Regions from separate parts of the Streptomyces sp. NPDC005266 genome, predicted to be linked through region 2. Evidence: riboswitches for the same ligand, from Rfam matches in the RefSeq annotation. Region 2 holds a riboswitch; each other region holds the start of a gene.

Evidence for each region. A riboswitch is a leader RNA that binds a small molecule or an ion and turns the genes downstream of it on or off. The one in region 2 is predicted to bind cyclic di-AMP.
Region 1: linked by a shared signal. The riboswitch ahead of ABZU99_RS33105 (M23 family metallopeptidase) and the one ahead of ABZU99_RS16330 (NlpC/P60 family protein) in region 2 are both predicted to bind cyclic di-AMP.
Region 3: linked by a shared signal. The riboswitch ahead of ABZU99_RS25640 (M23 family metallopeptidase) and the one ahead of ABZU99_RS16330 (NlpC/P60 family protein) in region 2 are both predicted to bind cyclic di-AMP.

Annotation. Positions count from the first base shown of each region.
Region 1 is NZ_JBEXHC010000030.1:69,649-71,904, forward strand. It holds gene ABZU99_RS33095 (PP2C family protein-serine/threonine phosphatase) at 1-919, shown strand, start outside; gene ABZU99_RS33100 (hypothetical protein) at 1,073-1,195, opposite strand; cyclic di-AMP (ydaO/yuaA leader) riboswitch at 1,188-1,323, shown strand; gene ABZU99_RS33105 (M23 family metallopeptidase) at 1,335-2,256, shown strand, end outside.
Region 2 is NZ_JBEXHC010000007.1:157,038-159,293, forward strand. It holds gene pcrA (DNA helicase PcrA) at 1-193, opposite strand, end outside; cyclic di-AMP (ydaO/yuaA leader) riboswitch at 779-939, shown strand; gene ABZU99_RS16330 (NlpC/P60 family protein) at 947-2,116, shown strand.
Region 3 is NZ_JBEXHC010000017.1:55,069-57,324, reverse strand. It holds gene ABZU99_RS25645 (pitrilysin family protein) at 1-803, shown strand, start outside; cyclic di-AMP (ydaO/yuaA leader) riboswitch at 1,023-1,218, shown strand; gene ABZU99_RS25640 (M23 family metallopeptidase) at 1,233-2,027, shown strand; gene ABZU99_RS25635 (GntR family transcriptional regulator) at 2,225-2,256, shown strand, end outside.

The DNA.
Region 1 (2,256 bases), on a different contig from region 2:
GACGGAGATCATCACGGTGGCGACGGTCACCCTGCTGGCGTTCGTCATCAACCGCGTCGTCCGCCGCAGCGACCGGCGGCTCGCCTCGGCGCGCGGGGTCGCGGAGGCGGCTCAGCGCGCCGTCCTGCCCGTGCCGCCCGCCCGCCTGGCCGGTCTGGACATCGCGGCGCGCTATGTGGCGGCGGAGAGGTTCGCCGCGATCGGCGGTGACCTGTACGCGGTCCAGGACACCCCGCACGGCGTCCGGCTGGTCGTCGGGGACGTACGCGGCAAGGGACTGCAGGCCGTGGAGATCGTCGCGATCCTCATCGGCGCCTTCCGGGAGGCGGCGGAGCAGGAGTCGACGCTGGAGGGGCTGGCGGGCCGGCTGGAGCGGGCGTTGCAGCGCGAGGGCGCCCGGCGGGCCGATATGGAGGTCTCGGAGGGGTTCACGACGGCCGTTCTCGCCGAGCTCCCGCGCGCCGACACGACCCTGCGCGTGATCACCCGAGGCCATCCGGCGCCCCTGCTGCTGCGGGGGGACGGCGAGGTGCGCGCGCTGGAGCCGGAGGCCTTCGCGCTGCCGCTGGGGATGGGGGAACTGAGCGGCTTGCCCGACCGGGTGACGGAGCTGCCGTTCGCCGAGGGCGAGACGCTGCTGCTGTTCACGGACGGGGTGTCGGAGGCCCGCGACTCGCACGGCGAGTTCTACGACCCCGTGGAGCGGCTGCGCGGCCATGCCTTCGCGGGGCCGGGGGAGCTGCTGGACGTGCTGGTGGCCGATGTCGAACGGCATACGGGTGGCGGCACTTCGGACGACATGGCGTTGCTGGCGGTCCGCCGCGTACCGGCCCGGACGAACGGGGGCGCGGGCAGCGGGAACGGGAGCGGGCTGGTGAGCGGCAGTGGGCCGGCGAACGTGAGCGACCACCGTCCGTAGTCGGAGGAGATCCCTCCGCGTAACGATTGACACACGATCAGCCGAACAAGGTTTTGCCAGCCCTTTTCGGGGGTGCTGACTCGCCCCGATATGTCCATCTTTGGTTCCTAAGTTCACGCCAAAGCTGCGCAGATTCTTCAGAAGAGCTTGGAATCACATGGCGCCAACCATTAACGTTCGATAACGCAGCGCGGTCGTCACAACCGTCGTCAGGGCGGTACCGTGCGCCGTCGCCGAATCCCGTACGCACTGCGGCAGCACCACCAGCAGCAGCACAGCACCACACTGCACCAAGGGAACCGGGGAACCACCACCTTGGGGTGAATCGGGTCGAACCTGACCCGTAGGAGACCTTCCTGCTCCGAACCCGTCAGCTAACCCGGTAGGCGAGAGGGAAGGAAAGGAGTGCGCCCCCGTGGCGTCCAACAGATCTGCTCTGGACGAGGCTCCGTACCGCTCATTCGGAGGCGGCCTCGGGACCGCCACCGCCTACGGCCCCGGCTTTGACGCCGGCGCCGGGACGGGCGCTGGGGACGGCCGCTTCGCCGCCGAGGGGATCGCCGACCGGAACGCCGATGGGGGCGCGTCCGAGGGCTCGGATCCCGGCCTCGACCCCGAGCCCTGGGAAGAGTGGAACCCCACCGAGGACTCCATCGCTCCCCTCCGCGGCCGGCACCGCGTCGTCAAGCAGCGGGGCGGTTCCATGGCGCGCAGCAGCGCCGTCCTCGGGGTCGGCGTCATCGCGGCGGTCGGCGCCGGCGGCATGGCGAGCGCCAAGGACCGTCCGGCGGCACCCATCGCCATGCCCGATCTCTCGCACGTCGCCGACCAGGTCGAGGCCCGGCTCCCCGCCGCCAAGGACCTGCCCGGCATCGGCTCGTTCCTCTCCGGCGACGAGGGCTCCTCCTCCGAGCCCGCGGCCCCCCTCTCCCAGGCCGGACTGACCGCCCAGGACGAGAAGAGCGGCACCACCGACGCCGGCGAGGCCCTGCGCGCCCGCATCCTGCAGCAGGCCGAGAGCCAGCAGAACGCCGCCGACGAGGACCAGCGCATCGCCGCGGCCAAGGCCGCCGCCGACAAGGCCGCCGACGCCGCGGCACAGCGCAAGGCCGACGCCGCCGCGGCGAAGAAGGCCGCCGAGCAGAAGGCCAAGGAGGCCGCCGCCAAGAAGGCCGAGGCCGAGCGCCGCGCCAAGCTCGCCGCCGCCTACACCCTCCCCGTCACCTCGTACACCCTGACCGCCGGCTTCGGCCAGGCCGGCGACCTGTGGTCCGCCGACCACACCGGCCTGGACTTCGCCGCCCCGACCGGCACCCCGGCCAAGGCGGTCCACCGCG
Region 2 (2,256 bases):
CGGCGCCGTCCCGGTAATACGCCTCTCTGGGCGGCGCGGGCGCGTCGAAGCCGGTGCGGAAGAGGTAGTGCGGCACGTCTTCACCGCCCACGGGGCCGTGCTCCACGGGTCCCTCGCGGTCCTCAGGCGGCGGGGGCTCCTCGTCGGAGTGCCCGAGGTCCGCCAGGAAGCTGTCGTCAAAGAGGCTGCTCATCGCTCACCGAGTCTAAGCGGCGCCACCGACACGTAGGCGCGGATAGGGCGACCCGGGGGTGCGTTGTCGGGTGCCACGGTGCGTCGTCGGGTGCCGGGGTGCGGTGTCGGGTGCCAGGGTGCGTCGTCGGGCGCCGGGGGTGCGGTGCCGGGTGCCAGGGTGCGTCGTCGGGCGCCGGGGGGGCGGTGTCGGGTGCCAGGGTGCGTCGTCGGGCGCCGGGGGCGGGGCCTCCGGGGCGGGGGGCCTGGACCGATATATTTAGGCGCCGGAAGCCGGAAGCGTGGGGTGGGCCGGAGATCGGCGCCACAAATACACGTAGGCGTCCAGGCCCCCCGCCCCTGCACCCCCGCCCCCTCCCGAGCGCTGGCGGCTGCCGCTTTGGTGGTCCGGTCGGGCGCCGGGGAGGGGGCGCACCCTCAGCGGCCTCTGGCCGGTGGGCGGTCCAGACGGCGGGGACGGGACCCGCACAGGGCCGTCTCGAGGGGTGTTTCGGGTAAAACGACCATCAGCCTTCACAGAAGCACCACTAGTTCGTTACCGTCCTGCGTCAGGCAGCCCGACACCCGTCGGCGACCGCGTCGGCACGGGCGGCCTCCGCCGAGTCCGGAACGTCGCGACACCGTGGCAGCCGGAGCCGGGGACCCACAACGCAAGACCGGGGTGAATCGGCCGCGTGGGCCGTAGGGCAGCCTTCCGAACCGCCCGAACCCGACAGCTAACCCGGTAGGCGGTCCACGGAAGGAGTCGCCACCCTTGGCGTCGCACCGCAAGCCGCGGACCCGAATACCGGCCTCGCTCTCCGGTCCTGGCCGCCGTACCGCTGTCGGGGTCACCACCGCCGCCCTGGCTTCCGTCACGCTCCTGTCCCAGACGGCGAACGCCGCGCCCGGCGATCACAAACCGGCCGCCACCCAGTCGATCGAGAAGGTCAAAGAGAGGGTCGACACCCTCTACCACCAGGCGGAAACCGCCACCCAGCGCTACAACGCCGCCAAGGAGCGCACCGACCAGCAGCGCGTCAAGGTGGACCGGCTGCTGGACAAGGTCGCGCAGCGGACCGAGAAGCTGAACGAGGCGCGGCGCACGCTCGGCAATTACGCCGCCGCCCAGTACCGCGACGGTGGCATGGCCACCAGCGCCGCGGCCCTGCTGTTCTCCAACGATCCGCAGGACATGTTCGACCAGTCCCACCTCATGGACCGGATGAGCGGCAAGCAGAAGCAGGCCGTCGACGACTTCGAGACGCAGCGGACGAAGGCCGCCGAGGAGCGCGGTAAGGCCACCGAGAGCCTGGCCTCGCTGACCGCGTCGCAGAAGGAGCTGAAGACCCAGAAGAAGTCCGTCCAGGACAAGCTGGCCGAGGCCCGCCGACTGCTGGCGAATCTGACGGCCAAGGAGAAGGCCCGGCTGGCGGAGATCGAGAGGAAGAAGGAGGCGGAGGACCGGCGCAAGGCGGCGGAGCTGGCCCAGAAGCAGCGCCAGGCGGCGGCCGAGCGCAAGCAGCAGCAGGAGCGCAACGACAGCTCCGGCTCCGGTTCGACGGCCCCCTCCGCACCGTCCGTCCCCTCCAACAGCTCGAAGGCGGCCCAGGCGGTCGCCTTCGCGAAGGCGCAGGTCGGCAAGCCGTACGTCTGGGGCGCGACCGGCCCCAACTCCTTCGACTGCTCAGGGCTGACCCAGGCCGCCTGGAAGACCGCCGGGGTGTCGCTGCCGCGCACGACCTGGGACCAGGTGAAGGCCGGCACGCGCGTCTCCACGTCCGACCTCCAGCCGGGCGATCTCGTCTTCTTCTATGACGACATCAGCCATGTCGGGCTCTATATAGGCAACGGGATGATGATCCACGCGCCGAAGCCCGGGGACGTGGTGAAGAAGGCCCCGATCACCGAGATGCCGATCTATGGGAGCGTACGGCCCGCCTGAGCGGATGCGGTGAAGTTCGCCGCTGGTCCCTCGCCGTTCGGCCTGGCCGAGGGCTTGGACGCCGAGAAGGATCAGCACTTGACTTCGCCGTAACGCTTAGTGCGGACCGTAGTGCGGTGCGGCTGCCCGGCGCCGGGCAG
Region 3 (2,256 bases), on a different contig from region 2:
ACGACGCGCATTTCCGGCCCTCGACGGCGACCGCCGTCGTGGTCGGCGACCTCAGCGGCGTGGACCTCGACAAGGCGCTCGCCGACACCCTCGGCGCCTGGAAGGGCGGCACGGCCGCGCCACGCCCCATGCCCCCGATCATCGCCGACGACACCGGCCGTGTGGTGATCGTCGACCGGCCGGGCGCGGTGCAGACCCAACTGCTCATCGGCCGTATCGGCGCCGACCGCCACGACCGGATCTGGCCGGCGCAGGTGCTGGGCACGTACTGCCTGGGCGGCACCCTCACCTCCCGGCTCGACCGGGTGCTGCGCGAGGAGAAGGGCTACACCTACGGGGTGCGCGCCTTCGGCCAGGTGCTGCGCTCCTCGCCCCCGTCGCCCACCGGCGGGTCCACGGGCGCCGCGATGCTGGCGATCAGCGGCTCGGTGGCCACCGAGGTCACCGGACCCGCGCTGGACGACCTCTGGAAGGTGCTGCGCACGCTGAAGGAGGAGGGTCTGACCGACGCCGAGCGCGATGTCGCCGTGCAGAACCTCGTCGGTGTCGCCCCGCTGAAGTACGAGACGGCCGCGGCCGTCGCGGGCACCCTCGCCGATCAGGTCGAGCAGCACCTTCCGGACGACTTCCAGGCGCAGTTGTACGCCCGCCTGGCGGAGGCCGGGACGGTGGAGGCGACCGCGGCGGTGGTGAGCGCCTTCCCCGCGGACCGGTTGGTCACGGTGCTGGTCGGGGACGCCTCGGTGATCGCGGAGCCGGTCAAGGCGCTGGGCATCGGCGAGGTGCGCGTCATCTCCGGCTGAGCCGCGCGGAGTTGGCCGACAGGTCCGACGAGCCACCAGGGGGAAGGGCCCTGGCGTCGTGTGCGGCGCCAGGGCCCTTTCGCATGCCCGTTTCATGGCGAGGTTATGTGTTTGGTTTGTGGTGAGAGCAACAAAAACCCGGATCTGTTTGGTGATCGAATCACGGCCCGTCTAGCGTCAGTGCGGCTGTTCGCCAGTTGCACGCCGCACCCGCGGCACGGACAGTCATCGCCGAGTCCCCGTACGGCGCGAGCCAGGGGAGCCGGGGACCCGTCTTCCTGCGCCGACTTCGTCGCAGGAGGGGCCCGATCCCCAGGGGTGAATCGGACGCCTTCCCCGGCCGGGGGAGGGGCCCGTAGGAGACCTTCCTGCTCCGAACCCGTCAGCTAACCCGGTAGGCGAGAAGGAAGGAAAGGAGTACGCCTGACCATGGCGTCCACCAGTGCCACCGGGAGGCACCGCCGCTCCCACAGGGCCACCGTCCGCACCGGAGCGAACTTCCTGGGTATCACGACGGTCGCCTCGGGCGTCGTCGCCGGGATAGCCGGACCGGCCTTCGCCGCGTCCGACGAGGGCCCCGCTCCCCAGGACACCGGTCTGCGCCAGGCGATCGTGATCGGCGACGGGCTCGCCGACGACATCGAGGACCAGGCGCAGGCCCAGGAGACCGCGGCCCAGCAGGCCGCGGCCAAGGCGCGGGCCGAGGCCATCGCGCGCCAGGAGGCCACCAGGAAGGCGGAGGCGGCGGCGAAGAAGGCCAAGGTGGAGCGCGAGGCCAAGGTGCGCGCGGCCCGCGAGGCCGAGCGCAAGCGCCTCAACACCTTCATGGCGCCGATCTCGGGCTCCTACGTCTCCACCGCCTACCAGGCGTCCAGCGGGCTGTGGTCCTCCGGCAGCCACACCGGCATCGACTTCCACGCCGCTTCCGGCACCTCGGTGCACGCCGTCGGCTCCGGCGAGGTCGTCGAGGCGGGCTGGGGCGGCAGCTACGGCAACAACATCGTCATCAAGATGAACGACGGCACGTACACCCAGTACGGCCACCTCTCGTCGATCGGCGTCTCGGTCGGCCAGAAGGTCACCCCCGGGCAGCAGATCGGCCTGTCGGGCGCCACCGGCAACGTCACCGGCCCGCATCTGCACTTCGAGGCCCGCACCAGCCCGGACTACGGCTCGGACATGGACCCCGTGGCGTATCTGCGCTCGCACGGCGTCAGCGTCTGACCGTCGACATCGCGTGAAGGCCCCGTCCGGCCCGGACGGGGCCTTCGGCATGCCTGCCGCGCGCTGACCAAAAAATATCCATGAAATGCCTTCTGCCATCGGCAATTCTGGCAGCTTGGAATAGAGTCGTCGAACGAGCGTCAATCAGGTGCGTTTCGCGGGCATTAAGGCGGAGGTGCGACAATGCGGGTCGTCACGTGAGCGGGGATACGACCGCGATCCAGGGCGG